Regions from separate parts of the Mesorhizobium sp. WSM4845 genome, predicted to be linked through region 3. Evidence: predicted binding sites of a transcription regulator. Region 3 holds the regulator's gene; each other region holds the start of a gene.

Region 1 (10,279 bases), on a different contig from region 3:
CGCGCCACGACCTCGCCGTCGGCATATCGGGTGCGGTCGACGCGGTGCTGCAGAAAGCAGGCACCGACCCTGCAGCGATAAAACTGGTGTCGATGTCGACGACGCTTGCCACCAACGCGCTGGTCGAGGGCCAAGGCGGCCGCGTCGCGCTGGTGATGATCGGCTTTGCCGAGGGCGACCTTGCCCGCGACGGGCTGAAGGCGGCACTTGGCACGGACCCTGTCGTGTTCTGCCCCGGCGGCCATGATGTCCACGGCAATGCGGCAAAGCTCGACCTGTCCGGGCTAGAGGCTGCGCTGCCGGAACTCGGCGCCTCGGTGTCCGGCTTTGCCGTCTGCGCCTATTTCGCCACCCGCAACCCGGCGCACGAGCTCGCCGCTCGCGACCTGATCCGCGAAAAGACCGGCCTGCCGGTCACCGCCAGCCACGAGCTTTCGGCCAAGCTCGGCGGCCCGCGCCGGGCGCTGACGACGCTGCTCAACGCCAGGCTGATCTCGATGATCGACCGGCTGGTGGCGGCGACGGAGGGCTTTCTTGCCGCGCGCGGCATCGCCGCCCCGCTGATGGTGGTGCGCGGCGACGGCGCGCTGGTTTCGGCCGCCTTCGCCCGCCAGCGGCCGATCGAGACGATTCTTTCAGGCCCGGCCGCCAGCCTTGTCGGCGCTCGCCACATGACCGGCCTCGACAATGCAGTCGTGTCCGACATCGGCGGCACCACCACCGACGTTGCCGTGCTCGACCAGGGCCGTCCCAGGCTTGACCCGGAAGGCGCCACCGTCGGCGGCTTCCGCACCATGGTCGAGGCGGTGGCCATGCGCACCTTTGGGCTCGGCGGCGATTCCGAAGTGGCGCTGGAGGATGGCGCGCTCAACCCAAGAATCCTGCTCGGGCCGCGCCGCCTGGTGCCGCTGGCGCTGGCCGGCATGATGCATGGCGAAGCGGTGACCGTCGAACTGGAACGCCAAATCCGCGCGGCCAACCCCAGCCGCATGGATGGCCGGCTGGCGGTCAGGACTGGCGTGCCGCAGCGGCTGGCTGCCGGCCTGACCGGCGCCGAGGCCAAGCTTTATGAGCTGATCGGCTCGACGCCTCTCGCCGTCGACAGGCTTTTGACATCAAACGCCCAGAACGCCACCTTGAACCGGTTGGTGTCGCGCGGGCTGGTGCATGTCGCCGGCTTCACGCCGTCGGACGCCGCCCATGTGCTGGGCAAGCAGGCCAACTGGGATGCCGCCACGGCTCGGCTCGGCGCCGAGCTGTTCGCCCGCAAGCGCGACGGCCGCGGACAGGCGATCGCCGCCACGCCGGAGGCGATCTCGGAACGGGTGCTGACCACGCTGACCCGGCTGTCGGCGGAAGTCATCCTCGAAACCGCCTTTGCCGAGGACGGGCTGGATGGCGCGGCGACCGTGGCGCACGCGCTGGTCCAGCGCGCCGTCGATTCCCATCCCGGCATCGCACGGCTGAGCGTCGCGCTCGACCGCCCGGTCATCGGCCTCGGCGCCTCGGCGCCGCTGCATTATGCCGGGCTGCCACCGCTGGTCGGCCATGACTGCCTGGTGCCCGAAGATACCGATGTCGCCAATGCGCTCGGCGCCGTCGTCGGCCAGGTCAGGGTTTCGGCGGAGGCGCGCGTCAGCCAGCCCCAGGAAGGGCTGTTTCGCGTCGCCTCAGGCGAAAGCGTGCGCGACTTCAATGACGAGGCGGCGGCGATCGCGGCAGCGGAAACCGATGTCCGCGCCATTGCCGCCGGGCGGGCCAGGGACGCCGGCACCGACAGCGCCGAAATCGAGATCGCCAGCGAATTCCGCGTCTCGACCGTCGAGGGCCAGCGCATGTTCATCGAGGCGCATGTGGTGGCAGTGGCGTCGGGCAGGCCAAGGATCGCGGTGTAGGGCGCCTTGTGGGAGAAGGGGGAGCCGCACCAGCCTGCGTCAACGCAAAGGGTGAGGCGGCATTCGAAATGGAAGCGATTTGCCCTACCTTCACCCTAAGCTGAATTGACCCTGCCACCCTGACATGTCAAAGGCCCGGCCAAAGCCTTTCGCCTGGAGAAAGCCCCGATGACCGATCGCGTCGAAATCGCCGGATTGCGGATTGCCCGCGAACTTTATGATTTCGTCGTGAACGAGGCGCTGCGGGGCACCGGCATTGCAGCCAACGCCTTCTGGACCGGCTTCTCGGCCATCGTGGATGATTTGGCGCCGAAGAACCGGGCTCTGCTCGCAAAGCGCGACGCGCTGCAAGGCCAGATCGACCGCTGGTATCACGACAATGGCGCGCCCAGCGACATGGAAGCCTACAAGGATTTCCTGAGGGAAATCGGCTATCTCGTGCCGGAAGGGCCGGCCTTCTCCGTAGCGACGGACAATGTCGACCCCGAGATCTCGGTGGTTGCCGGGCCGCAATTGGTGGTGCCGGTGATGAATGCGCGTTATGCGCTGAACGCCGCCAACGCGCGCTGGGGCTCGCTCTATGACGCGCTCTACGGCACCGACGCCATTCCCGAGACCGACGGCGCCGAGAAGGGCGGGAGATTCAATCCCGTGCGCGGCGCCAGGGTCATTGCCTGGGCGAAGGATTTTCTCGACGAGTCGGTGCCGGTCACCTCAGGCAAATGGGCAGGGGTCAACGGGCTTTCCGTGGCCAACGGCATGCTGCGGCTGGGCGAGGGCGCCGGCGCCACCACGCTCGCCGATCCCAAACAGTTTGCCGGCTATCGCGGCGACGCCGATAATCCCGAAGCCGTCCTGCTGACCCGCGATGGCCTGCATATCGAGATTGTGATCGACCGCAGCAACCAGATCGGCAAGACCGATCCGGCCGGCATTGCCGACATCGTGCTGGAATCGGCGCTGACCACCATTCAGGACTGCGAAGATTCTGTCGCGGCAGTCGATGCGCAGGACAAGGTTTTGGTCTACCGCAACTGGCTCGGCCTGATGAAGGGCGACCTTGCCGAGGAGATCACCAAGGCCGGCAGCACGTTTACGCGAAAACTCAATCCCGACCGGTCGTACACCGCGCCTGATGGGGGCACGCTGTCCCTGCCCGGCCGCTCGCTGATGCTGATCCGCAACGTCGGCCACCTCATGACCAATCCGGCGATTACGGACCGCGACGGCAGCGAGGTTCCGGAAGGCATAATGGATGCGGCGATGACGGCGCTGATCGCGCTGCACGATGTCGGCCCGAACGGACGACGCGCCAATTCCCGCGCGGGCTCGATGTATGTCGTAAAGCCCAAGATGCACGGGCCGGAGGAAGTCGCCTTCGCCGTCGAGATATTCGACCGTGTCGAGGCGCTGCTCGGCATGGTGAAAAACACCATCAAGATGGGCATTATGGACGAGGAGCGGCGCACCACCGTCAACCTCAAGGAGGCGATCCGCGCCGCCAAAGATCGCGTCGTCTTCATCAACACCGGTTTCCTCGACCGCACCGGCGACGAGATCCACACCTCGATGGAAGCCGGCCCGATGATCCGCAAGGGCGACATGAAGCAGGCCGTCTGGATTGCCGCCTACGAAGCCTGGAACGTCGACACCGGGCTGGAATGCGGGCTGGCCGGCCGCGCCCAGATCGGCAAGGGCATGTGGGCGATGCCCGATCTGATGGCGGCGATGTTGGCGGAAAAGATCGCCCATCCCAGGGCCGGCGCCAACACCGCCTGGGTGCCGTCGCCGACAGCAGCAACGCTGCACGCCACCCACTACCACAAGGTCGACGTCCACGTTGTGCAGGCGGCGCTGAAGAGCCGCCCCAAGGCAAAGCTCGACGACATCTTGTCGGTGCCGGTAGCGGTGCGGCCGAACTGGTCGCTGGAGGAGGTCCAGAACGAGCTCGACAACAACGCGCAAGGCATTCTGGGCTATGTCGTGCGTTGGATCGACCAGGGCGTCGGATGCTCGAAGGTGCCTGACATCAATGACATAGGCCTGATGGAGGACCGCGCCACGCTGCGCATCTCCTCGCAGCACATCGCCAACTGGCTGCATCACGGCGTGTGCACCTCAGACCAGGTGATGGAGACGATGAAGCGCATGGCCGGCGTCGTCGACCGCCAGAATGCAGGCGATCCGCTCTACCGGCCGATGGCCCCTGACTTCGACAAGTCGATCGCCTTCCTCGCCGCCTGCGACCTCGTATTCAAGGGCCGGGTCCAGCCCAACGGCTACACCGAGCCGGTGCTGCACGCGCGGCGGCTGGAGCTGAAGGCGAAGGAAAGCCCCTCGATAGCGCGAACAGAGTTTTAGTATAGCCCGACAGATATTAGCAATTGCTAAAACATCGTTGTCCCGGTGCACGCGATCTGCTACGATTTAACCACCGACAAACGGCTCTGGGAGGCCGTGCGTCCGACATCATGCACAAGAACTCAAAACCGGAGAACGGCCATGAAACGGCTTCTGACGGTCGCTGCGATTGCGGCGGCGGGCAGTTTGGTTGCGATGCAAGGCGCAGCCGCCGATGACGCTGCGATGATCAAGAGCGCTGAATCCGCTGCACCCCCCGCTGTAGCAAGCGGCGCTGCGATCCACGCTATGGATGAGAAGGGTGCGATGCGCACACTGCGCGAGGGTACAAACGGCTTCTGGTGCATGCCGGACCACCCGGCCACGCCTGGCCCGGATCCAATGTGTGGCGATGCCAACTCGATGGAATGGGCAATGGCGTGGATGGAAAAGAAGGAACCGCCCAAGGGCAAGGTCGGCTTCATGTATATGCTGGCCGGCGGCAGCGACGGCAGCAACACCGATCCTTTTGCGACGAAGCCCGAGGAAGGCAACAATTGGATAGAGACCGGCCCGCACGTGATGGTCGTCAATGCAATGGACATGATGCAGGGCTATCCGGCGGACCCCAAACCTGACACGTCCAAGCCATATGTGATGTGGGCGGGCACTCCCTACGCACATCTCATGATTCCGGTTAAGTAGCTGCCGCCGAAATGACTGGCGATAGCGATCAGGCTGCGTAGCGTCAGACTGTCGAGCTCCTTCGGGCCGGTCACCCTCCCTCAAGGGGGAGGGGAACGTCACGCCGCCTGCGCCATTCGCTCCGAACTCATGCGGTACGAAATCGCCTCGGCCAGATGGATGCGGCCGACCGTCTCGCTGGCCTCGAGATCGGCCAGCGTCCGCGCCACCTTCAGCACCCGGTGATAGGCCCGCGCTGAAAAGCCAAGCTTTTCGCTGGCATCCCTGAGCAGCGACAGGCCTGATGCATCCGGCATCGCGATCTCCTCGATAACAGAGGGTGAGCAGTGCGCGTTGGTGGTGACGGAGGTCGCGCCGAGCCGCTCGAAACGTTCGCGCTGGGTTGTCCGCGCGCGGGCCACGCGCAGCGCCACATCGGCACTTTTCTCCGCCCGGTCCGGCCGGATCAGATCGCTGGCCGAGACCGCCGGCACCTCGATCCGAAGATCGATGCGGTCGAGCAGCGGGCCTGATATGCGCGCCTGATAGTCGGTGCGGCAACGGTCGCCGCGCAGGCAGCGATAGCCAGGCTCGCCGGCCATGCCGCAGCGGCACGGGTTCATCGCCGCGACCAGCTGGATGCGCGCCGGATAGGTGACGCGATGATTGGCGCGGGCGATCATGCAGTCGCCGGTCTCCAGCGGCTGGCGCAGCGCATCGAGCGCCTGCGGCGAGAATTCGGGAAACTCGTCGAGGAACAGCACGCCGTGGTGGGCCAGCGAGGCCTCGCCCGGCCGCACGCGCAGGCCGCCACCGACCAGCGCCGCCATCGAGGCCGAATGGTGCGGCGCGCGGAACGGCCGCCGGTCGGTCAGCTTGCCTTCGCCAAGCTCGCCGGCCACCGAGGCGATCATCGAGACTTCGAGCAATTCCTGCGGCGCCAGCGGCGGCAGGATCGACGGCAGCCGCTGCGCCAGCATCGATTTTCCCGATCCTGGCGGACCGATCATCAGCATGTTATGGCCGCCGGCGGCCGCCACTTCGAGTGCCCGCTTGGCGGTCTCCTGGCCCTTGATGTCGGCAAGATCCGGCAGGTCGCGCGCCGAGGCATGGATGCCGGCCTCCGGCCGCGACAGCACTTGCGTGCCGCGAAAATGATTGGCGATGGCGATCAGGCTGCGCGGCGCCAGGATGTCGAAATCCTTGCCGGCCCACGCCGCTTCCGGGCCGCAGGCGAAAGGACAGATCAGGCCCTTGCCTTCGGCATTGGCGCCGATCGCCGCCGGCAGCGCGCCGGCCACCGCGGCGATGGTGCCGTCGAGCGACAGTTCGCCAAGCACGACATAGCCGGCCAGCATGTCGCCTGGAATGGCGCCAAGCGCCGCCATCAGGCCAAGCGCGATCGGCAAATCGTAATGGCTGCCTTCCTTGGGCAGATCGGCGGGCGCCAGATTGACGGTGACCTTCTTCGACGGCATCGACAGGCCCGATGCGTGCAGCGCCGCCTGCACCCGCTCCCGGCTTTCGGCCACCGCCTTGTCGCCGAGGCCGACGATGTGCATGTTAACCTTGCCGGGCGCGATCATCACCTGCACGTCGACCGGCACGGCCTCGATGCCCTGGAAAGCGACCGTGCGGACCCGCGCAACCATTTTTCTGCCCCCGGACATGGGCTCGCCCGAAGCCCATGCGATCATGCCGCGAACGGCGTCATCTGAGACAACCACAGATTTTGGGCAAAGGCAAGAACATTACGGGAACAATCGAACGGTGTGCCTTGATGGCGTCGCATCGGCTACGGACCGGAAAGCCGCTGTTCCGCCAAGCATGGACGCTACTTGCGTTTGTCCTCGACCGCATCCCAGAACAGGCTGGCGATATCGGCGCCGCCAAAACGCTGCACCTCGCGCACGCCGGTCGGCGACGTCACGTTGATCTCGGTCATGTAGTCGCCGATCACGTCGATGCCGACGAGGATAAAGCCGCGCTCCTTCAGCGACGGGCCGATGCGGGCGCAGATCTCGCGTTCGCGCTCCGTTAGTTCCGTTTTTTCGGCGCGGCCGCCGACATGCATGTTGGAGCGTGAATCAGTCTCGGCCGGCACCCGGTTGATGGCGCCGACCGGCTCGCCGTCGATCAGGATGATGCGCTTGTCGCCGGCGCGCACCTCCTTCAGATAACGCTGAACGATGTAGGGCTCGCGGAACATCTGGCCGAACATTTCGAGCAGCGAGGCGAGGTTGCGATCGGCCTCGTGCAGGTGGAAGATGCCGGCGCCGCCATTGCCGTAGAGCGGCTTGACGATGATGTCGCCGAACTCCTTGCGGAAGGCGGCAACCTCTTGGCTGTCCTTGGTGATCAGCGTTTCCGGCATCAGGTCGGGAAACTCGGTGACGAAGATCTTTTCCGGGCTATTGCGCACCCAGGCCGGGTCGTTGACCACCAGCGTCCTGGGATGGATGCGCTCGAGTATGTGCGTCGTGGTGATGTAGTTCATGTCGAACGGCGGATCCTGCCTGAGCAGGATGACGTCCATCTCCGACAGGTCGGTGCGCACTTTCTCGCCGAGCGAATAGTGATTGCCCTTCTCGTCGAGGACCTGCATTTCCTCGACGCCGGCAAACACCTTGCCGTCGCGCAGCGACAGCCGGTCGGGCGTATAATGGAACAACTGGTGGCCGCGTCGCTGCGCTTCCAGCGACAGCGCAAACGACGTGTCGCCGGCAATCGAGACGGTGGAGATGTGGTCCATCTGGACAGCGATTTTCAGAGGCATGGCGGATCTCCGGCGGATCGGATGGGCTGCTTGCCCTTACAACCTCCCCGGTCATCTGCCAATCGCGACATTTTGAGGATTGCCTGCTGGGCGTAGGTGAGGCGCAGGCGGAGCGCCTTGCCCAGTTCGGCTGCGCCGGCAGCAACGATTCCTGTTCGGCGGGCCGGTTGGTTTCGATGCCACGCTCGGCTATCCCAGAAATTCGCTCCGTGGCACCTTGCGCTCAAGGGATCTGACGAGCGACTTGTCAGACATAAGCCCGCGAATTTGCGTTTTCTCCCTTGCTCCCCCGACCGGTCTGGCTAGGATGCGCGCCGACCGAGCCTACGGCGCCGCGCGTCCTTTTGGATGCGCAAACGACGCTGTAGCACTTTGATTTTGCGCATGATCGTTTCCGAAAATCGAAACCGATTTTCGGGGTCATGCGCAGGGAGAAAAAAATGATGCCATCGGCGCGCTTTGCCGACCTTGAGGGCGCTTCGGTGCTGATTACCGGCGGCGGCTCCGGAATTGGCGCGGCGCTGACCGAGGGTTTTGCCCGCCAGGGGGCAAAGGTCGCCTTCATCGACATCGCCGACGCCCCGAGCCTGGCGCTGGCCGACCGCATCGAAAAGGATCTCGGCCGCCGCCCCCTCTATCTCAAGACCGACATACGCGACGTCGAGGCGCTGCGGGCTTCGGCCGCCAGGGCCGCAGAGGCGCATGGCGACGTCACCGTGCTGGTCAACAATGCAGCACTTGACGATCGCCACGCGGTGGAAGACGTCACCGTGGAGTTCTGGGACAACAACCAGGCGGTCAACCTGCGCCCGCATTTCTTCTCCGCACAGGCGGTGGCGCCGGGCATGAAGCGCGCCGGCGGCGGCTCGATCATCAACTTCACGTCGACGTCGTTCCTAATCAATCACCCCGACATGCCGGCCTATACCGCCGCCAAGGCCGGGATCGTCGGCCTGACCAAGGGGCTTGCCGGCAAGCTCGGCGCCGACGGCATTCGCGTCAATGCGATCGCACCCGGCTGGGTGATCACCGAGCGGCAGAAGCAGCTCTGGGTCACCGAACAGGCGCTCGCCGCCCACGTGGCCAAGCAATGCATCAAGCAGGTGATGCAGCCGGAAGACGTCGTCGGCACGGTGCTGTTCCTGGCGTCGGACGCTTCGCGCATGCTGACCGCGCAGATGCTGATCGTCGACGGGGGCTTCCTGTGAACTCAGCGAGCAACGTGCCTTCTGTGGCCGCCGTCGATTGGGGCACCACCCGTCTCAGGGTCTGGCTGGTCGATGAGGCCGGAAATGTCCTCGCCGAGCGTCGCGGCGACGACGGGCTGATCACCGCGCAGGCGGCCGGGTTTTCGACCCTCCTCGAAGGACATCTGGCGGCGATGGGCGCGCCGGAAGCGATGCCCGTGATCATCTGCGGCATGGCCGGCTCTCGCCAGGGCTGGCTGGAGGCGCCCTATGTCAGCGTGCCGGCGCCGATCGGCGCCATCCTTGCCGGTGCTGCGCGCGTTCCCGGCCAGCGCCGCGACATCCGCATCGTGCCGGGCCTTGCCCAGCGCCAGGCCGACGCGCCTGACGTCATGCGCGGCGAGGAAACGCAGCTTGCCGGCGCCGGTTTGCCGGCAACAGGCCGCCATCTCGTCTGCATGCCCGGCACCCACTCCAAATGGGTGCTGGTCGAGGACGGCGCCGTTGCCGGTTTTGGCACCTGGCCGACCGGCGAGCTGTTTTCGGTGCTGGCGGCGCATTCGATCCTGCGCCATTCGCTGGGCGAGCAGCCCAAGCCGGTTGCACCAGGCAATCCGTTTTTCCAGCGCTGGTGCGAGATCGCGCTGGCCGAGGGCGGCGATGTCACATCGAGGCTGTTCTCGATCCGCGCTGCGGGCCTATTGCAGGATCTGAAACCCGACGATGCCGCTGCCTGCCTGTCCGGCCTGCTGATCGGCGGCGAGATCGCCTCGGCCAGCCGCCGCTATCGAAAAGGCGCGGCGTCGATCGTGCTGGTCGCATCCGGCGCGCTCGGCACCCTCTACACTGAGGCGCTCGGTCTTGCCGGGCTTGCGGTGAGAGCCGTCGATGCCGACGAGGCGGTGCGTGCCGGCCTCATCGAGGCGGCGCGCAAAAATGGCATGATTGCCCAGACATGATCGACAACAGCGGAGTTGCCGCATGACCGAGACCGCATCGTTTCCGAAGCTCGAGCGCGGGCTTGTCGCCATCCTGCGCGGCCTCAAGCCGGACGAGGCGGTGGCCGTCGGCCGGGCGATCTTCGAGGCCGGCATCGAAGCGATCGAAGTGCCGCTCAATTCGCCGGATCCGTTTGTCTCCATCGCGAGAATTGTTGAGGCGCTGCCGGCGACGGCATTGGTCGGCGCCGGGACTGTGTTGACCGCAGCCGATGTCGACGGACTGAACAAGGCCGGCGGGCGGCTGCTGGTCAGCCCCAACATCGATGCGCAGGTCATGGGTCGCGCCATGAATTACGGCATGGTGACGATGCCGGGCGTATTCACGCCGACCGAAGCCTTCCAAGCCATCGGGCTCGGCGCCTCGGCGCTGAAATTCTTCCCGGCCAGCGTGCTCGG
Region 2 (10,279 bases), on a different contig from region 3:
GGCGCCTATACGTCGGAGATCATCCGCGCCGTCATAGGCTCGGTGCCGAAGGGGCAGTGGGAAGCGGCCTATTCGATCGGCATGACCTGGGGCCAGGCGATGCGACGCACTATCCTTCCACAAGCGGGCCGCGTCGCGGTGCCGCCGCTGTCCAACACTTTCATCTCGCTGGTCAAGGATACATCGCTGGCCGCCGCCATCACGGTGCCGGAGATGTTCCAAGCGGCGCAGCGCATCGTCGCCACCACCTACGAGCCGCTGATCCTCTATGTCGAGGCGGCGGCTCTCTATCTGGCGCTGAGCTCGGTGCTGTCAGCGTTGCAGACGCGCCTGGAAAAGCGGCTCAACCGCTATGGCGGCTTCCTCGAGGCGCGCGCATGATCGGCCTCACCGACATCGAGAAGCGTTTTGGTGACAATCTCGTGCTGAAGGGCGTGACCGTCACCATCGAGGAAGGCAGCGTCACCGCCCTTGTCGGCCCCTCGGGCGGTGGGAAAAGCACGCTTCTGCGCTGCATCAACCTGCTCGAGATCCCGACCTCGGGCACGGTGCGCATCGGCGACGACGCGCTCGAATTCCATCCCGGCGGCAAGGTTCCCGGCAGGGCCATCCAGCGCCTGCGGCTGCAGACCGGCATGGTGTTCCAGAATTTCCAGCTGTTCCCGCACCGCACGGCGATCGAAAATGTCATGGAGGGCCTGGTGACGGTGCTGAAATGGCCGGCCGGGCGAGCGCGTGAGCGGGCGCTCGCCCTGCTCGAAAAGGTTGGGATGTCGCACAAGGCCGACGCCTGGCCGGCGACGTTGTCAGGCGGCCAGCAGCAACGCGTGGCGATCGCCCGGGCGTTGGCACCATCGCCGAAAGTGCTGCTGTGCGACGAGCCGACTTCGGCGCTCGATCCGGAACTGGCGCAGGAGGTGGTCGACGTGCTCGGCCAGCTCGCCAGCGAGGGCACCACCATGGTGATGGCGACGCTTGATTTGCGCCTCGCCTCCAAAATCGCCCAGGAGGTGGTGTTCCTCGACGCCGGCAGCGTCGTCGAGAAAGGCCCCGCCGCGGTTTTGTTCAGCAATCCGGAGCGCCAGCGAACCAAGCGGTTCATCTCGACGCTGAAGCAGGAGGCGGAGAAGGAAGGCGGCGGCGAAGGTTAATGCATGTCGCCCAAAACGGCGTAGCGGTTTTGGGGTGACCATCACAAATGCTAATGCGCCCTTGCTGCCTTGCTTCAGCGAGTGACCGGGCATATAACAAAAAAACCCGGCGCGAGGCCGGGTTTTTCCAAATTCGAAGGCGAGAAGCGCTCAGGCTGCTTCTTCCTGCTCGGCTTCTTCGTTGTCGGCCTTGGCGCCGCGCTTCGGACCCTTGTTGAGGTTCACCTCGATGAGGCGCACCGCTTCGGTTTCCGACATGCGGTTGACGGCCGCGATCTCGCGCGCCATGCGGTCGAGTGCCGCCTCATAAAGCTGGCGTTCGGAATAGGACTGCTCCGGCTGATTGTCGGCGCGGTAGAGGTCGCGCACAACTTCCGAGATCGAGATCAGGTCGCCGGAATTGATCTTCGCATCATATTCCTGGGCGCGGCGCGACCACATGGTGCGCTTGACGCGGGCGCGGCCCTGCACGACCTTCAGCGCGCGATCGACGTAATCCTCTTCCGACAGCTTGCGCATGCCGATGGAAGTCGCCTTGGCGACCGGAACCTTCAGACGCATCTTGTCCTTCTGGAAGTCGATGACGAACAGTTCCAGCTTGTGGCCCGCAACTTCCTGCTCATCGATCGAGACGATCTGGCCGACGCCATGCGCCGGATAGACGATGTACTCGCCGGTCTTAAAACCGTGACGCGCTGCGCTGGACTTCTTCTGCGGGGTGATTGTTGCCATTACGCCATGAACTCCTTGGTGTGGAACCGGCATTCTGCCGGTCGAACTCGCGCGATCGGGTACCGATCGTTAGCCGCACAACTACGAACCCACCGGAAAAACCGAGGTTGGCAAATCGCATAATCGCGACTGCCTGCCCCAGATCACTCTGGTCCGGATTGAAAAATTCACCTTTCAGTGATTTGGGGCGTTTGCGCCATAAATCGACGTTGTGTCACCGGCATGTTTGGTTCGTTTAGCACAAAAAGTCGGAAGAATCAAGGTTTTGCTGCACGCGCGAAGGTCAAGCGCGATCTCCGCCTATCAAGGCAGTTAACGTGTGGTGCCTGTCAGCACGCGTGATGCCGATCAAACCGGCGTCGCCGTTACGGTGCCACGCGCCCGTTTTGGACGCGCAAGGATGCTGTGACACTTTGATCTGGCGCATAGTCCTTTCGAAAATCGATTTCGATTTTCGCGGTCGAGCGCTAGTCGCCCTGGCCGGGCTCGGGGGAAAAATATTTTTCGAACTTGCCGACCTCGCCATCGAAGGATTTGGCGTCGGCCGGAGGTTCCTTCTTGGCGGTGATATTGGGCCATTTATCGGCGTATTCGGTGTTGATCTGCAGCCATTTGTCGAGCCCTGGCTCGGTGTCCGGCTTGATCGCGTCGGCCGGGCATTCCGGTTCGCAGACGCCACAGTCGATGCACTCGTCGGGATGAATGACGAGCATGTTCTCGCCCTCATAGAAACAGTCGACCGGACAGACCTCAATGCAGTCCATGTATTTGCATTTTATGCAATTATCGGTCACGACATAGGTCATCGGTCGGCTCCGGGACGTCCCCTTTTATCAGGGCGACGTGGCGTCCAATCGGACGCACAAGGTACGCTCTAACACTTTGAAACCACGCATCGTGCGCTTGGAAAATCGATATCGATTTTCGGGCCGATGCGGTAGGCTTTCTTGGTGAGGTAACGTCTTTGCCCGCCGCTTGCAAGGGCGGCCATTGCGTGTGATGCCGGTGTTTCCGGAATGGATTTCCAGCCGGCGATGCGACGAAAGTCGGTTATGCGTCAGTCGTCGCCGAACAACCGGTCGGTCTCCCGGCGTTCCTTCTTGGTCGGGCGGCCGCTGCCGGCATCACGCAGTGCGGGGATCGCATCGCGAACGGCCTCGCCCTTTGGTGCCGGCGGCGGCGAGATATCCTCGTAGAGCAAGCGCGCTTCCTCGGCGGGACCGCGCCGGCTGCCGGTGCCGAGCACCTTCCAGACGAAGATGCGCCGCTCGAGAGTGATGGTCAGGACGTCGCCGAGGCGGACCAGATCGGAGGCCTGCGCTGCTTTGTCGCGATTGATGCGAACGCGTCCGGCCACCACCAGCTTCGCCGCCAGCGAGCGCGATTTCACCGCACGCGAAAAGAACAGCCATTTGTCGATGCGCTGGCGGGCATCAGTGACCATCGGAGCGAACGAACTTACTTCTTCAGCTGGTCGCGCAACGCGGCGAGCTTGGCGAAGGGGGAATCCGGGTCGAAGCGCACCGGACGCTCCTCGCGAGGCTTCGGCTGGAACGCGGGCTTTCCACCAGGCGCGCCGCCCTTGGCGTCCGGCCTGCCGCCTTTCCAGTCGGGCCGGCTTTCGCGACGATCGGGGCGCTCGCCCTGCGGCTTGCCGTCGCGCCGTTCGCCTGGCTCGCCCTGGGGCTTGGGCTTGAACTTGCTGCGGTCGAAGCGCGGCTTGCCGGCGCCGTCGCCGTCGCGGCGTCCTTCACGGGCGGGCCGGCCGCCCGGGGCGCCGGCCTGCTGCCCGGCCTCTGCCGGCGAGTTGCTGCGGCCATCGCGCGTGACTTGTGGGCTGCGCGGGCGATTGTCCCTATCACGTGGCCGGTTGTCGTGGTGGCGGTGGCGTGGGCGCTGGTCGAAGCGGCCCTGCCGCCACAACAGGATGGGTTTTGGTTCTTCTGCCTCTTTCTCGGCCTCTGGAGCAGCCTCGCCGGTGGCGGCTTCCACCGCCGCGGCAGGTTCGGCCGAGACTGCTGCCGTTGCGGGCGAGGCTTTGGAAGCCGGCTCCGCCGGTGCGACCTCAACCTCGGCGGTTTCGGGTGCTGCCTCTCGAACTGCGGCTTCAGCTGCAGGCAGTGCCTCTACCGTGACCTCAGGCGGAGTTTGCAGCTGAGCTTCTGCGACAGGTTCCGCTTCGGCAGCGGGTTCCGCGAGAGCCTCCGCCGTGGCTTCTGCCACTGCATCCGGCTCAGAACTGTCGGCCGGCGCCTCGGCGGCTGCGTCGGCAATCGCGGCTTCAGCTGCCTTGGCCTGTTCGGCTTGTTCTTCCGCCGCCTGCTTGGCCGCGGCGGCTTCACGCGCGCTATTGTCCTGTGCCTCGAGCCGTGCCTTCACCTCGACAGCCGGCTTCGGCTCGGCCCGGTAGCCGAGGCCTTTCAGAATCTCTTCCATGTCGTCGGCCGTGGCGCCGAGAATCGACATCATCGGCGGCGTCACCATGAAGGACTGACCGTCATAGGCGCCGTCTGGGCGCTGGCCGAGGCCCGGCTTCCAGTTGGTTGCGGGCCGGATCAGGTCGGCCAGCCGTTCGAGGATGTCGACGCGCACCGCACGACGGCCGAGATTGCGGTAGCCGGCCAGCTTGTAGAAGGTCTTGTCGAAGGTGGGATCGATGACCACCGAGGTGCGGCCGGAGGCCAGCGCGTGAACCACGTCGCCAAAGCCAGGCTTGTCCTTGCCGTCGTTCTGCAGCGCCCACAACAACGTCACCAGTCCGGCCGCGGCCGGCTTGATCAGCGCCGGCACGAAGACGTGGTAGGCGCCGAAGCGCACGCCGAGCCGGCGCAGGGCGGCGCGGCCTTCCTGGTCGAGCGACTTCATCTCCTCGGCGATGTCGCGGCGGTTGATGAGGCCGAAATTCTCGACGAGCTGGAAGGCGATGCCGCGGCCGATGCCGGTTATCTGCTCGGCGTTCTTGAGGTCGACCAGCGGCTTCAGCAGCGACTCGATCTGGAAATTGACGAAGCGCTCGGCGCGCGCTGCAACCTTGTCGCGGGCGGGACCGGTGAGCTGCTCGTCGGCCAGCAGCACCAGGCGTGGCTTCAACGGCTCGTCGCCTGCGACCAGCGTGCCGATTGGCGCGCCGATCCAGCGCAGCGTGCCGTCGGAGCCGAGCGCGATGTCGCCATTGGCCGAGGCGCCGAAGCGTTCGGCCCGCGCCTCGAATTCGGCTGCAAGCGCCTTCTGGGCTGCTGTGCGCACCGCCTTGGCGTCCTCGCCGCCGGCGCTCTGGTCGGCGGTGAAGCGGAACCCCTGCAACTCGCCGACATGGTGGCCTTCGACGAGGACGGTTCCGGTTGGACTGATTTCGGCTTCAGGCATGGTATTTTCTCTAAGGCGCCGCATGAGGACGGAAGTCCTGCGGTCTACGAAGCGTTTCGTCAACCGCTCATGCAGCGCATCCGACAATCTGTCTTCGATTTCGCGCGTCTTTTCCTGCCAGTGTGCCTGATCGGCCAGCCAGCCGGGCCGGTTGGAAACGAAAGTCCAAGTGCGGATCTGAGCGATCCGGTGCGACAGCGTGTCGATGTCGCCCTCGGTGGTGTCGGCGCGGCGCACCTGCTCGGCCATGTAATTCTCATCGACATGGCCATGCCTGGCAAGGTCCATGTAGATCGAGGCGATCAGGTCGGCATGCTGAGCCGGGGCGATCTTCCTGTAATCGGGAAGGGCGCAGGCTTCCCACAACAGCGCCACGCGCCTGGCGTCGGTGGCAAGCGCCCGGATGTCCTCGTCGCGGGACAGATGTTCGAGCGCCTGCGCATCGACCGCCGGCAGCGCGCGCGTCAGGCCTTCAACCGGCGCGTTGGTCTCGATCGAGCGCTTCAGAGCGTCGAGGTTGGCGAAATCGAAACGCGCGGTGCGCCATTGCAGCACCTTCACCGGGTCGAAATCATGCGCTTCGATCTTCTTGACCAGTTCCTCGTCCAGCGGATCGACCTGGCCGGTGACGCCAAAAGTTCCGTCGCGCAAGTGGCGGCCGGCGCGGCCGGCGATCTGGCCGAGCTCGGCCGCCGTCAGGTTGCGATACTGGTAGCCGTCGAACTTGCGGTTCTGGGCGAAGGCGACATGATCGAGATCGAGGTTGAGGCCCATGCCGATCGCATCGGTGGCAATCAGATAATCGACATCACCCGACTGGAACAGCTCCACCTGCGCGTTGCGGGTGCGCGGCGATAGCGCGCCGAGCACGACTGCCGCACCGCCCTGCTGGCGGCGGATGAGTTCGGCGATGGCATAGACCTCGTCGGCGGAGAAGGCGACGATCGCCGTACGTCGCGGCAGGCGGGTCAGCTTCTTCGAGCCGGCATAGGCGAGATGCGACAGCCGCGGCCGCGTCACCACCGACACCCCCTTCAGCAGGCGCTGGAGGATGCCGTGCATGGTCGCTGCGCCGAGCAGCAGCGTCTCCTGGCGACCGCGCAGATGCAGGATGCGGTCGGCGAAGATGTGGCCGCGCTCGAGATCGCCGGCTAGCTGGACCTCGTCGACGGCGACGAAGGCGGCGTCGGTCTCGCGCGGCATGGCTTCCACGGTGCAGACCGAATATCTGGCGCCGTCGGGCTGGATCTTCTCCTCACCGGTGATGAGCGCCACCTTGTGAGCGCCGACCTTCTCGCAGACGCGTGAATAGACCTCGCGGGCGAGCAGCCTGAGCGGCAGGCCGATAATGCCGCTTTCATGCGCCACCATGCGCTCGATGGCGAGATGGGTCTTGCCGGTGTTTGTCGGCCCGAGCACAGCGGTCACGTCGCGGCCTGACAGGATCAGTGGCTCAGTGTGTTTCGGCTGGATGTTCATCGACCTGGAAATTAAGGCTCTCTGCCTCGCGTTGTCGGGAGCGCGCCCCGTGGTGGCGCGGGTGACAGCCGACACATAGGGATTTCGGGCGCGAAGCGAAAGCAGAATATTCCGATGGCAGCTCGAAGCCTTCCGTCGCCGTCGACAATCCGTTCCGCCGTTCCGATTTAACAGTTGGAACGAGTCTGGAACGAATCGGCTACGAATCGCTGACTCGCGCAGATTCATGGTTTGTTCACGACTACATCTGGATTTCTCGCCGGCGAGTCTCACCACATGCTGAATCGCCGAACTGGCCCGTTTCATGCAGGGCTGCCGTCGCCGTTAACCTTTGCCGCTGAACGATCGACGCAGGTCGGCCGGCGTCATCCAACATCTTGAAATAATTAATCTTTCCTAACGCGCCTTAACCTTTTGGGGGATGTTTTCAGCCTTTGTCGTTTAACATTGCGCTCAAAGCCGGAACGAAACGGCGACGAATCAGCGTCGGAGCATGTTTCCCGTTTTGTTCACCCCAATATGTTGTATCATGAACAGGTTTTCCACCTGTTATTAACAGGCGGGAACAGGGTTTTGCACAGGGCTGGGCGGCTGCCGTTAATTTTTGCGTACCGCTTTGGCACAAATCGGCGTCGGCGCAGTCGCTTGTACGAGAACGAGACTGCCAGCAATGCAGAACGGCTTGGTTCAAGCCTCTCCCACGGCATAGCGCTGCAAAGTAGGGCCGACGTCCTGGATAATTTCGTCGTGCGACAGGGCGACGACGGGCGGAAGCCGCAGCAGGTATCGGCACATCGCCAGACCCAGCAACTGGCTCGAAACGAGCCCGGCCCGTCGACCCGCATCGGCGGGGTCAGCGACCGCCGCAATCACCGGCCTCACCTGGTTGCCAAATACGTCGCGCAATTTTTCCGCGGCGAATTCGTTCGACGTCGCCGAACGCAGCAGAATTGCCATGCCAGGGCCGCTGGCCGGGCCCTCCCAGACTTCAAGAAAACGCCTGATCAGCGTTTCGCCGATGGCGTTTCGGTCGATCACCCGCAGTGCCGGCAATTGCAGGTCGACGACCGCCGCCCTGGCGAACAGCTCGTCCTTGCTGCGGAAATAGCGGATCACCATGGCCGGATCGATCGAGGCATGTGCCGCGACGTCACGGATCGAGGCGCCCTCATAGCCGTGCTCCGCGAACAGGAGCTTCGCGGCCTCCAGGATTTTGGCGCGCGTGCGGTCCGACTTGCCGGGTTTTTTCGGCCGATTCTCGGTCATGAAATGCTTATGCCAACAGCCGTTGACAAATGCAATGGCTTCGACTAGAAAGTCAACGATCGTTGATAAATGGAGAGAGAAATGTTGCCCGAAACCACCGAAGTCCTGATCGTTGGCGCCGGTCCGACCGGCATGGCGCTGTCCATCGTGCTGCACCAGGCCGGTGTCGATCATGTCCTGATCGATAGACTGGCGCAGGGCCTCCAGACCTCGCGGGCTGGCGTCATCCACGCGCAGACGCTGGAAACGCTGGAGCCTCTCGGCGTCGCGCAGCGGCTGAGCGAACTTGCCCTGAAGCTGCAGAATTTCACCATCCGCGACCGTAACCGGGCGCTGCTCAAGCTCGATTTCAGCAAGCTTCCTTCGAGGCATCCCTATCTGATGATGCTGCCTCAAAACCTGACCGAGCAGGTGTTCGCCGAACGGATCGCAGCCCTGGGCGGCGTGATTCATCGCTCGGTCGAGGCCAAGGCAGTCGTTCAGGACGCTGACGGCGCACACGTGACGGTGATCGAGAACGGCCGCGAGAAACTGATATCGGCACGCTGCGTCGTTGGTGCCGACGGCATGCACAGCCTGGTGCGCAGGTCGACCAGCATCGAGTTCGACGGCGCGGCCTATGACGCTTCGTTCGTACTCGCCGATGTTCGTCTCGACTGGCCGGTTGGGCCGACGGAAGTGTCGCTGTTCTTTGCACCGGCCGGGCTGGTGGTGGTGGCGCCGCTCCCGGACGGTTCGTACCGGGTCGTCGCGACAATGGATGACGCACCGGAAAACCCCGCGGTCACCGACATCCAGGCGCTGCTCGACAGCCGTGGTCCAACCAAGAAAAGAACCCGGGTGCTCGACCTGGCGTGGAGCTCGCGTTTTCGCGTGCATCACCGCCTGGTCCGCTCGTACCGCAAGGACCGGCTGTTCCTTATCGGCGATGCCGCGCACGTGCACAGCCCGGCGGGAGGGCAAGGCATGAACACCGGCATCATCGACGCGGTCGTGCTTGGCCAGTTGCTTGGCGACGTGGTGAACGGCGTGCGCCCGGAAACCGCGCTCGACCTCTACGAAACGCTGCGCCGCCCGGCGGCCCAGGAGGTGCTTGAACTGGCGGGCATGATGACGGAGATGGCGCTTTCCCGCAATTCGGTGAAGCGGTTCGTCCGCAATCTCGTGCTTTCGGCGCTGAATCTCACTCCATTTCTGAAGCGTCGCATCGCCTTCAAACTGTCGGGCCTCAGCCGGGCGTCGCTTGCCCGCCTGCCGGCACCTTCGCGCCAGCCGGGTCCAGTCGCCCAGACCAAGCCGGCAGCCGAACCAGGGCTGAAGCGTGTCGCCTGACAGCCGGAGTAATCCGGATCCCGGCCTCGAACTCGGCCGTGTGGGCGGTTAGATCGACCCGTGCAACAGTCACCGGCAACAGGCCGACGCCTCAGGTGACATGACGCCTCAGGTGATATACTGGCCGCCATTGGCTGATATGGTCGAGCCGGTGATGAAACCGGCATCGTCGGAAGCCAGGAAGACGACGCAGCGTGCGATCTCTTCCGGCTCGCCGAGGCGGCCGACCGGGATCTGCGGGATGACGCGCTCATTGAGCACCTTTTCGTCCATCGCCTTGACCATTTCGGTGGCGATGTAGCCGGGGCAGATGACATTGACGGTGATGCCGACCCGCGCCCCTTCCTGGGCGAGCGCCTTGGTGAAGCCGATATCGCCGGCCTTCGACGCCGAATAATTGACCTGGCCGGTCTGGCCCTTCTGGCCATTGATCGAGGAGATGGTGATGACGCGGCCGAACTTGCGGTCGCGCATGCCGACCCACAGCGGGTGCGTCATGTTGAATGCGCCGGAAAGATTGGTGTCGACGACCTCTTTCCATTGTTCGCGCGTCATCTTGTGGAACATGGCGTCGCGGGTGATGCCGGCATTGTTGACCAGAACGGAAACCGGGCCGAGATCGGCCTCGACCTGCTTGATGCCGGCGGCGCAGGCGTCGTAGTCGGCGACCGACCATTTGTAGACCGGAATGCCGGTTATCGCGTTGAATTTTTGCGCCGCTTCGTCATTGCCGGCGTAGTTCGCGGCGACATGATAGCCGGCGTTTTTTAGGCCGATCGAAATCGCGGCGCCAATACCGCGCGACCCACCGGTGACGAGTGCTACCTTTGTCATAATATCCTCCCTTTTTCTCGATCGGCGGGCGGCGAACAGGAACGCTCTAACGGCGGAGCCTGTTCGCCACCGACTGTTTCACGGCTTGCTCGCTCCGTCCTCACGGCGCTTTGCAGATG
Region 3 (10,279 bases):
CCTGAAGGTCACGGCGCTGGCCCGTGTCACCGGCAAGACCGGCGTCGAGATGGAAGCGCTGACCGCCGTCTCGGTCGCCTGCCTGACCATCTATGATATGGCCAAGGCGGTCGATCGCGGCATGGCGATCTCCGGCATCAGGCTGGTGGAAAAGACCGGCGGCAAATCCGGCGACTACAAGGCGGATGCCCAGGGGGCAGGCCAATAATGGCGCTGCTTGCGGTCGCCGAGGCGCTCGAGCACCTGCTTGCGGATGCTGCGCCCTTGCAGGCTGAAAGCGTCGCCCTGATGGATGCCGCCGACCGCGTGCTGGCGGAGCCGCTCATGGCGCTCCGCACCCAGCCGCCATTCAACGCGTCGGCCATGGACGGCTATGCCGTGCGGGCCGACGATGTCGCGTCCGTGCCCGCGAGACTTTCGGTGATCGGCATAGCGCCGGCCGGACGAGGCTTTGCCGGAACAGTCGGCGCGGCGCAGGCCGTGCGCATCTTCACCGGCGCGCCGCTTCCCGGAGGCGCCGACACCATCGTCATCCAGGAGAATGTCCGCGACCTCGGCGGCGGCATGGTCGAAGTGACCGCGCCGACGGTTGAAGGCCGCAACATCCGCCGCCTCGGGCTCGATTTCTTGCAGGGCGACATGCTGCTGGAGAAAGGCCGCCTGCTTGATCCCGCGGCATTGTCGCTGGCGGCGTCGGCCAACCACCAGCAGGTCCGCGTGGTGAAACGGCCGCTGGTCGCCATCATCGCCACCGGCGACGAATTGCTGCCGCCGGGCAGCGACCTTGGCCCCGACCAGATCATCTCCTCCAATGCCTATGGCGTCGCCGCCGCGGCCCGCTCGGTTGGCGCCTGCGCACTCGATCTCGGCATCGCCCCCGACCGCAAGGAGGCGATCGCCGCGCTGGTGAAAAAAGCCGTCGCCGCAGGCGCGGACGTCATCGTTACGCTGGGCGGCGCCTCGGTCGGCGACCACGACCTCGTCCATGACGTGCTGACCGGCGAAGGCATGGCGCTCGATTTCTGGAAAATCGCCATGCGGCCCGGCAAGCCATTGATGTTCGGGCGGCTGGGCGCCATCCGCTGCATCGGCCTGCCCGGCAATCCGGTGGCCAGCCTGGTCTGCACGCAGCTCTTTCTGAAGCCGCTGCTGGCGCGGCTCGGCGGCCGCGCGTTTCGCCAGGACATGCGTCAGGCGCGGCTCGGCGCCGCCATGCCGGCCAACGATCTCAGGCAGGACTATGTACGCGCGGTGGTGAAGGAAGAAGCTGGCACGCTTGAGGCAACGCCGTTCAGTGTCCAGGATTCCTCGATGCTCAGAATGCTGGCCGACGCCAACGGATTGGTCGTGCGCGAGCCATTCGCTCCCGCGGCCGCAGCGGGCGCCGCCTGCAGCGTGCTGATGCTACGCTGAACAAAACGTCAACACATTCATTAAACTTTAAATGGTTGCGGAACACAACTGGAACAGATAGTGTTTGTTCTGGGTTTGTTTTTCTGATTCTGTTGGGGGTCGCGATGCTAACACGCAAACAACATGAACTGCTGATGTTCATCCACGAGCGACTGAAGGAAAGCGGCATTCCGCCCTCGTTCGACGAGATGAAGGAAGCGCTCGACCTCGCCTCCAAATCGGGGATCCACCGGCTGATCACGGCGCTGGAGGAACGCGGTTTCATTCGCCGCCTGCCCAACCGCGCCCGCGCGCTGGAGGTGCTGCGCCTGCCCGATTCGATCGCGCCGGGCCTCAATGCGGCGCGCAAATTCTCGCCGAGCGTCATTCAAGGCAGCCTTGGCCAGGGCGGCCTCGGACGCCAGATCAAGCCGGCGCCTTCGCGCATGCGTGCGGCCGGCAATGACGACGACGTCGTTGCCACCGTTTCCATACCGGTGATGGGCCGCATCGCTGCCGGTGTGCCGATCGACGCCATCCAGCACCAGACGCATTCGATCTCGGTGCCACCGGACATGATCACCGGCGGCACGCACTACGCGCTGGAGGTCAAGGGGGATTCGATGATCGAGGCCGGCATCTTCGACGGCGACACGGTTATCATCCGCAACGCCGACACCGCCCAGCCTGGCGAGATCATTGTCGCTCTGGTCGACGAGGAGGAAGCGACGCTGAAGCGATTCCGCCGCAAAGGTGCCTCGATCGCACTGGAAGCCGCCAATCCGGCCTACGAGACGCGCATCTTCGGGCCGGACCGGGTCAAGGTGCAGGGCAAGCTCGTCGGACTGATCCGGCGTTACTGAACGGCAGGCTTCTTGGGTTTCTCGGCCCTGCGGTATGGCGGCAGGCCCCTCGCCTCGCGCGAAAATCGCCGCTGCTCATGCCAAGGCCTGTATGGCTGTCTGACGGCAAAACGGATTTCTGCGCGCGTCTTCGCCGATAGCGGATCGAAGAAGACGGCGGCACTGCCCATGCGAGCGAGCTGCCGTTTGGTGACGACGAGAACCAGCGGGTTGCGGCAGAGTTTGTAATAGGCTGTGGCATCGTCGATGACGATCAAATCCGCAAAGGCACAGGCCGGCCGCGCGGTTTTGCGGTTGTCGGCGAGCGCGATGAGCGCGCCGGACGGATGCCGGGCCAGGCACAGGCCGGCAGTGCAGGTGAAAGGCGCTCCCGGCGGCAGGTCGGCCGGATCGGCGATGTCGAACCGCACATCTCCTTTTTCGAATGTCTCCGGCTCGACGATCGTTGTTGAAACCAGCGCATGTTTCCAGTTGTCGGTGGTGAATTCGTTCGAACGCATCCGGTTGACGGCAAGTTCGCCGCCGCCGATCGGCAGCGCCACCAGATGCGCATCCTCCGAGATCAGCACGTCGGGGGTGCGCGTCTCGGAAATCGTCAGCAGGCCGGCGAGCGCAAAGGGAAGTGCGGCAAGCCGCAGCCATGTCGTCGCCATCGTGGCGATGACTAAGGCGACCGTCACCAGCAGAACCGATTGCAACGAAATCAGGCCGACTGCATCGACGGGCGAACGCTCCGATATCCATCCCGAAATTGCAATCATCGCCGTCAGGCCCTTGCCCATCATGTAGAGGAAAGGGCCGTCGAGGCCGAAAGGCATTGCCAAGGCGCTGAGGACGGCCAGGAACATGACGATCGTGACGATCGGCATGACGGCCAGATTGGCGAACAGGCTGAGCGGCGAGACGCGCTGGAAGTGCCAGATGGCGAAGAGCGCGGTGGCGCTGCCGGCAATGATGGAGGTCATTGCGATGGTGCCTGCCCCGGCGACGAGCTTGCGCGTGACGAAAGCGACCGGTGACCGTCGCTGTCGCGGCGCCTTGGCCCTGTCGGCACGATAGTCGGACCAACCGGCATAGGCGCCCACGAGAGCCGCAGTCGCGGCGAACGACATCTGGAAGCTTGCGCCGACCACCTCGTGCGGCGACACGACGATAACGGCGATGGCCGAAATCGCCAGGTTGCGCATGGTGAGTGCCGCCCGGTCGAACAGCACGGCGACAAGCATTACCGCCAGCATGATGAAGCTGCGTTCAGCCGCGACCACGATACCGGAAAAGATCAGATAGGCAGCGATGGAGACGAGTGCGGCAGCAGCCGCATATTTTTTGACCGGCCGGCGCGACGAAAAGTCGGGAAACAGCGCAAAGGCGCCGCGCAGCAATCCCATGACGGTGCCGGCGACAAGCGCCATGTGCAGGCCGGAAATGGAGATGATGTGGTAGATGCCGGTGCGCCGCATCGATTCGTTTATCTCTTCGGGGATGCCGGCACGCACGCCGACGATCAGCGCAGCGGCAATCTCCCCCTCGGCACCACCGATGCTGTCCCTGATATGGTCGGCGATGGTTTCGCGCGCCTTCTCGATCGACGAAGAAAGGCGTGCGGTTAACGGTGCATCTTCGGAGACGACGATCTTTGGACTGCCGAGGAAAAAGCCACTGGCACCGATACCGGCGAAATAGCTGTCAAAGGAAAAGTCAAAGCTGTCCGGTCTGACCGGGCCAGTCGGAGGCAGAAGCCTCACATAGCCGGTTGCCACCGAGCCTGCGGTCATCTCAGCGGGAATCTTGCGTGCCGACACCCTGACACGTTCGGGTGCATAACGCAGTGTCGGCCGGGCGGTCGACATCACATCGATGGTCAGCCTGATCCGGCCGTTCGCCATCTGGTCGAGCCTGACGACACGGCCGGTCAGCCGGGTCTGGATTTCCGAACCGAGCATCTTCGTTCCGGCGCGCCAGGTTTCAACCTTGGCGGCGAGCACACCAAGCGCGCACAGCAACGCTGCCATGAAGCACAGGTGCGTTTTGCGGCGTGAGCGCGTGACGGCCGCACACAATGCCGTAAGGACCACGACGGCGATGGGCTGGGCAAAGTCCGGTTCGACGGCAAGCGAAAAATAGACGATCACCCCGCATGCCAGGAAAACCGGCACCAGCAGGAAGGCGACGCCCCGGTCGAGTTCCAGGCCGGCTGCCGCGGCCACGCTGTTGCGGACACCGGATGGTGAAAGATGGCTGAGCTGTCGGCGAAAACGAATGACAGGGCCGGGTGCTGAAGCCGGTATCGGCGCCGGGCGATCCGGCGAAAGAGGTTGGATGCTCAGCGGCGACGCAGGCAGCGAAACGGGTAGCGCCTCAGTGTGAGGAACGTCGGCAAACAGCGATCGTTCGCTGACGCTTGCGGTCGCGCCCTCGCTCTCGTCCACGCCGCGGCCTGGTCCAGCCATAGGGTTCGCCCCTTGCGCCCTTGACCTCCTATGCTACATGAACGCGCGACGCGCGAAAGTCCGCGCACCACATCCGTTTTCTGCGCTTGCCCAGGAGTTCCATGTCCGACAAGGTCGTCACCCGTTTTGCCCCTTCGCCCACCGGATTCCTGCATATTGGCGGGGCGCGCACGGCGCTGTTCAACTGGCTGTATGCGAAACACACCGGCGGCAGGATGCTGCTGCGCATCGAGGACACCGATCGCGAGCGTTCGACCGATGCGGCAACCGCTGCCATCCTCGATGGGCTCTCCTGGCTTGGCCTCACCTGGGACGGCGAGCCGGTATCGCAGTTCGAGCGCGCGCCGCGCCACCGCGCGGTTGCCGAGGAGCTGGTGCGCCTCGGCAAAGCCTATTACTGCTATGCGACGCCGGCCGAGCTGGAGGCGATGCGCGAGAGTGCGCGGGCCAAGGGCTTGCCTCCCCGCTATGACGGCCGCTGGCGCGACCGCGACCCGTCAGAGGCACCGGTTGGCGCCAGGGGCGCGATCCGCATCAAGGCGCCGGCCGAAGGCGAGACGGTGGTGCATGACCGCGTGCAGGGCGAAGTCCGCTTCCCCAACAAGGACCTCGACGATTTCATCATCCTGCGCTCGGACGGCAACCCGACCTATATGCATGCCGTCGTCGTCGACGACCACGACATGGGCATCACCCACATCATCCGCGGCGACGACCATCTGACCAACGCCGCCCGCCAGATGGTGATCTATCGAGCCTTGGGCTGGGAGGTCCCGTCAATGGCGCATATCCCGCTGATCCATGGCGCCGACGGCGCCAAGCTGTCGAAGCGGCACGGCGCCCTCGGCGTCGAAGCCTATCGCGCCATGGGCTATCTGCCCGAGGCACTGCTCAACTACCTGGCGCGGCTCGGCTGGAGCCACGGCGACGACGAGGTCATGTCGATCGCCGATATGATTGCGTGGTTCGACATCGGCGATGTCAACAAGGGGGCCGCCCGCTTCGACTTCGCCAAGCTCGAGGCGCTGAACGGCGTGCATATGCGGCGCATGAACGACGCCGAATTGCTCGATATCTTCATCAACACCTTGCCCTATCTCGAAGGCGGCCCGGCGATCGCAGCGCGCCTCGACGACACACGCAAGGCGCAGTTGCTGGCCGCCCTGCCCGGCTTGAAGGAGCGCGCCAAGACGCTGGTCGAGCTGGTCGACGGTGCCGCCTTCCTGTTTGCCGAGCGGCCGCTGCCGATCGACGAGAAGGCGGCGGCGCTGCTCGGCGGCGAGGCGCGCGAGATCCTGCGGGGCGCCCATGCGGCGCTGAAGGCGATTTCAGGGGATTGGACGGCCGCAGCGGCGGAAGCGGCGATCCGCGAATATGCGCTCGCCGGCGGCCATAAGCTTGGCGCAGTGGCCCAACCTTTGCGCGCCGCGCTCACCGGCAAAAGCACCTCGCCCGGCGTGTTCGACGTGCTTGCCGTGCTTGGCCGCGAGGAAAGCCTGGCGCGCGTCGCGGATCAAATCGATTAGCAAAACTGGCGCCCAAGAAGATTGGCATTGAAAGGTGGGTTTCGCAGTGCAACATTAGGTCTTGGCCCAATTTGGCACGCAATCCAATTGCGGGCGCAAACGCGCGAACTCCGATACTTTCGACGTGTTGCGTTGCAGAAATTTTGCCTTTGCCGACATGAGAAAACAAAAAGGAGTTTGCAATGTCCGAAGCTGCGACAAAAATGGAATTTGGCGGCAAAACCCATGCGTCGACCGCGAAACTTGAATTCGGCGGCAAAACTCACGAACTCAAGGTGCGAAGCGGCTCGGTCGGACCTGACGTCATCGATATCGGCGCGCTTTACAGCACCACCGGGGCCTTCACCTACGATCCCGGCTTCACCTCGACGGCAAGTTGCGAGTCGGAAATCACCTTCATCGATGGCGATGCCGGCATCCTTTTGCATCGCGGTTATCCGATCGACCAGTTGGCCGAGCACGGCGACTTCCTCGAAGTCTGTTATCTCCTGCTCTACGGCGAACTGCCGACCAAGGCGCAGAAGGACGATTTCGACTACCGGGTCACGCGCCACACCATGGTGCACGAGCAGATGTCGCGCTTCTTCACCGGCTTTCGCCGCGACGCCCACCCGATGGCGGTGATGTGCGGCGTGGTCGGTGCGCTGTCAGCTTTCTATCACGATTCCACCGACATCTCGGACCCCTACCAGCGCATGGTCGCATCGATGCGGCTGATCGCCAAGATGCCGACGATCGCGGCGATGGCTTACAAATACCACATCGGCCAGCCATTCATTTACCCCAAGAACGAGCTGAATTTCGCGGCCAACTTCCTGCATATGTGCTTTGCCGTGCCGTGCGAGGAATACAAGATCAACCCGGTGCTGGCGCGTGCGATGGAGCGCATTTTCATCCTGCACGCCGATCACGAGCAGAACGCCTCGACCTCGACCGTTCGCCTCGCCGGCTCGTCCGGCGCCAATCCGTTCGCCTGCATCGCCGCCGGCATCGCCTGCCTGTGGGGACCGGCCCATGGCGGCGCCAACGAGGCAGCCTTGAACATGCTGGGCGAGATCGGCCAAGTCGACCACATCCCGGAATTCATCGCCCGCGCCAAGGATAAGAACGATCCGTTCCGATTGATGGGCTTTGGCCATCGCGTCTACAAAAACTACGATCCGCGCGCCAAGATCATGCAGAAGACCGCACATGAGGTTTTGGGCGAACTCGGCATCAAGGACGATCCGCTGCTCGACATCGCCATGGAACTGGAAAGGATTGCTCTGACCGATTCCTATTTCATCGAGAAGAAGCTTTATCCGAACGTCGATTTCTATTCCGGCATCACGCTGAAGGCGCTGGGCTTCCCCACCACCATGTTCACCGTGCTGTTCGCGGTCGCCCGCACCGTCGGCTGGATCGCGCAGTGGAAGGAGATGATCGAGGATCCGCACCAGAAGATAGGCCGCCCGCGCCAGCTCTATACAGGTGCGCCGGAACGCGACTACGTGCCGATTGCTAAACGGTGAATAGTGAATAGTGAATAGTGAATAGTGAATAGTGAATAGTGAATAGTGAAGCAGGGTCTCTTTGTGGCCTATGCTCAAGCACGATTTTGACCATTCACCATTCACTATTCACCACTTCACCATTCACCGCTTGATACACCTCATCACGACCCCTGCAGCGATGTCGCCAGACGGTCTGTCGACGGCCATGCGTCTGGCCACCTCGGCAAAACCGTCCTTCTGCCATGCGCGATAGGCGGTGTCGGAAAACAGCGCCTCCAACTGCCGCGCCAGATAGTGCGGTCGCACATATTCGTTGTAGCTTTCCGGCACGATCGGGCGGTCGGCGATGAGATTGGGCAAGGAGGCGCTCCATACGGTGACCAGGCGTTGGGCCATCCGCATGACCGGATCGAGCCGGTAGCAGGAGATCATCGGCACACCCGACAGCGCCAGTTCCAGCGACACCGTTCCCGATGCGATCAGCGCTGCGTCGGCCTTGCCGAAGGCCTGCCATTTGCGCTCGGGATCAAGGATGATCTCCGGCTTCTCGTCCCAGCTTGCCACCGAAGCCCTGACCAGGTCGGCGACATGCGGCACCGTCGGCAACAGCAGGCGCAAGCGGTGTCCGCGAGCACGCAGGATCGAGATCGTCTTGCCGAACGGGCCGGCCAGCCGTCGCACCTCGCCGCGACGCGAGCCGGGCAGCACAAGCAGTGTCTTCACACGATCGTCGGACAGGTCGCGCGGCAGGCTTTGCGCCTTGGCGGCGCCGAGCACGCCCGGATCGTGGGTAAGGCGATGGCCGACATAGGTGCCGGTCGGACCGCCGAGGCGGGCGAGTTCCCTCACTTCGAAAGGCAGGATGCAGAGGATGTGGTCGACATACGGTTTCATCGCCACCGCCCTGCCCGGCCGCCATGCCCAGACGCTCGGGCAGACATAGTGGACGATCGGGATTGCCGGATCGGCGGCACGCACCTTTTTCGCCACGCGCAGCGAAAAATCCGGGCTGTCTATGGTGATGAGGCAGTCCGGCTTTTCATTGGCGACCGCACCGGCCGTCTGGCTGATCCGTCGTATCAGGCGCGGCAGATCGCGCAGAATGGCGCTCAATCCCATCAGCGCGATCTCGCCGCCGTCGAACAGCGGCGTGAGGCCGAGCGCCTGCAAATGCCGGCCGCCGATGCCGACGAGCCGGACCTCGCGGCCGGTCACGCGCTTGAGCGCCTCTACGATGTCGGCGCCAAGCAGGTCGCCGGATTCCTCGCCGGCGACGATGGCGATCTTCAGCGGTCGCTCAGTCGCCATGCACCGGCTCCGCAGCAGGCAGGCCGATCACGAACAGGCCGAGCGCGTTGGCGCGAGCGACGACTGTCGGGCCTTCGAGAACCAGCGAGCGGCCGGCTTCGACGGCAATGCCGGCAAGTCCGGCGGCATGCGCCGCCTCGATCGTCTGCGGGCCGATGGAGGGCAGATCGGCGCGCAACTCCTGGCCAGGCTTGGCGCATTTGACCAGGACGCCGCGCGTTCTGCCGGCCAGCCTGCCATGGCCGCGCAACTGCCGTGTTCGATCGAGCAATCCGTCGGTACCCTCGATGCCTTCCAGCGCGATGGCGCGGCCGCCGATCGCAACAGCCGCCTGGCCGATATCCAGCGCGCCGATGGCCATTGCCGCTGCGTGGGCCGCTTTGATGTCGCGCCAGTCGGATTTCCGCGGCGCTGCCTTGGTCAGCGCGCCTTCGGCGGCGACTAGTTCCGGCACGATCTCATGGGCGCCGACCACCTTGATGCCGCTGCGCTCGACCCTTCGCACGAACAGTTTCAACACGGTGTCGTCGCCTTGGGTTACGCCGACAAGAAGGCTGGGCACCCAGGCGAGCAGGCCGAGATTGAGGCGCATGGCGCTCAGCCTGGGGCGGCGTGTGATATGGCCCGCTGTCACCAAATGGGTAACATGACTATTTTTGAGCGTCGGCAGCAGTGAGCCGACATCCTCCAGCCTCAACGTCGCCTGCTCATAGGCGTCGAAGTCGGCTATCCGGTCGACCTCGCCCGCCACTATTACCACGAAGGGAGACTTGCCTTGCCCAGCAAGCGCCTTGGCGACTTCGACCGGCAAACTGCCGCCGCCGGCGATGATGCCGACCCTGGCGTCTGGCGCGAGATCAAGGCCCGTCCGGGTGCCCTCAATCTTCGTCATCGGCATCGTCGCCGCCGCCAGCCTTGAGCGACGGGACGGCATAGTGCCGCTTACCGCGACTGGCGATGAAATCGATGATCTTCATGGCGGTCGGTGACGAGGCGAATTCCGCCTTGGCGAACTCGATGTTTTCGCCGACGGTTCGGGAGCGATCGAAGATCGTCTTGTAGGCCTTGCGCAGCGTGTGGATCTCGGAGCGCGGCAGGCCGGCGCGCTTCAGGCCGATGATGTTGAGGCCGCGAAGGCTGGCGCGATTGCCGACGGCGATGGCGTAGGGAATGACATCGCCGACGAATGCCGAGCAACCGCCGAGAAAGGCGTTGTCGCCGACGCGGACAAACTGATGAACGGCGCT

Evidence for each region. Region 3 encodes LexA, which represses DNA repair genes until DNA is damaged. Its sites were predicted from a motif close to TGTTCNNNNTGTGTTCNG; they were not measured.
Region 1: a site for LexA is predicted at 6,664-6,681, ahead of AC0L2C_RS15895 (YifB family Mg chelatase-like AAA ATPase). Genes of this name have one in related genera too.
Region 2: a site for LexA is predicted at 6,904-6,921, ahead of AC0L2C_RS32330 (helicase-related protein). Genes of this name have one in related genera too.

What each region holds. Positions count from the first base shown of each region.
Region 1 covers NZ_JBVVQA010000012.1:88,383-98,661, reverse strand. The annotation lists gene AC0L2C_RS15910 (hydantoinase/oxoprolinase N-terminal domain-containing protein) at 1-1,895, shown strand, start outside; gene AC0L2C_RS15905 (malate synthase G) at 2,064-4,256, shown strand; gene AC0L2C_RS15900 (hypothetical protein) at 4,398-4,940, shown strand; gene AC0L2C_RS15895 (YifB family Mg chelatase-like AAA ATPase) at 5,039-6,571, opposite strand; gene gshB (glutathione synthase) at 6,754-7,695, opposite strand; gene AC0L2C_RS15885 (SDR family NAD(P)-dependent oxidoreductase) at 8,136-8,903, shown strand; gene AC0L2C_RS15880 (2-dehydro-3-deoxygalactonokinase) at 8,900-9,841, shown strand; partial or broken gene AC0L2C_RS15875 (2-dehydro-3-deoxy-6-phosphogalactonate aldolase) at 9,864-10,279, shown strand, end outside.
Region 2 covers NZ_JBVVQA010000049.1:11,995-22,273, forward strand. The annotation lists gene AC0L2C_RS32305 (amino acid ABC transporter permease) at 1-381, shown strand, start outside; gene AC0L2C_RS32310 (amino acid ABC transporter ATP-binding protein) at 378-1,151, shown strand; gene AC0L2C_RS32315 (CarD family transcriptional regulator) at 1,302-1,883, opposite strand; gene fdxA (ferredoxin FdxA) at 2,351-2,689, opposite strand; gene AC0L2C_RS32325 (RNA-binding S4 domain-containing protein) at 2,941-3,327, opposite strand; gene AC0L2C_RS32330 (helicase-related protein) at 3,342-6,728, opposite strand; gene AC0L2C_RS32335 (TetR/AcrR family transcriptional regulator) at 7,416-8,168, opposite strand; gene AC0L2C_RS32340 (FAD-dependent oxidoreductase) at 8,127-9,326, shown strand; gene phbB (acetoacetyl-CoA reductase) at 9,435-10,160, opposite strand.
Region 3 covers NZ_JBVVQA010000005.1:232,929-243,207, reverse strand. The annotation lists gene moaC (cyclic pyranopterin monophosphate synthase MoaC) at 1-208, shown strand, start outside; gene AC0L2C_RS08700 (molybdopterin molybdotransferase MoeA) at 208-1,413, shown strand; gene lexA (transcriptional repressor LexA) at 1,518-2,255, shown strand; gene AC0L2C_RS08690 (ComEC/Rec2 family competence protein) at 2,249-4,705, opposite strand; gene gltX (glutamate--tRNA ligase) at 4,807-6,231, shown strand; gene gltA (citrate synthase) at 6,414-7,742, shown strand; gene lpxB (lipid-A-disaccharide synthase) at 7,866-9,032, opposite strand; gene AC0L2C_RS08670 (LpxI family protein) at 9,022-9,924, opposite strand; gene lpxA (acyl-ACP--UDP-N-acetylglucosamine O-acyltransferase) at 9,911-10,279, opposite strand, start outside.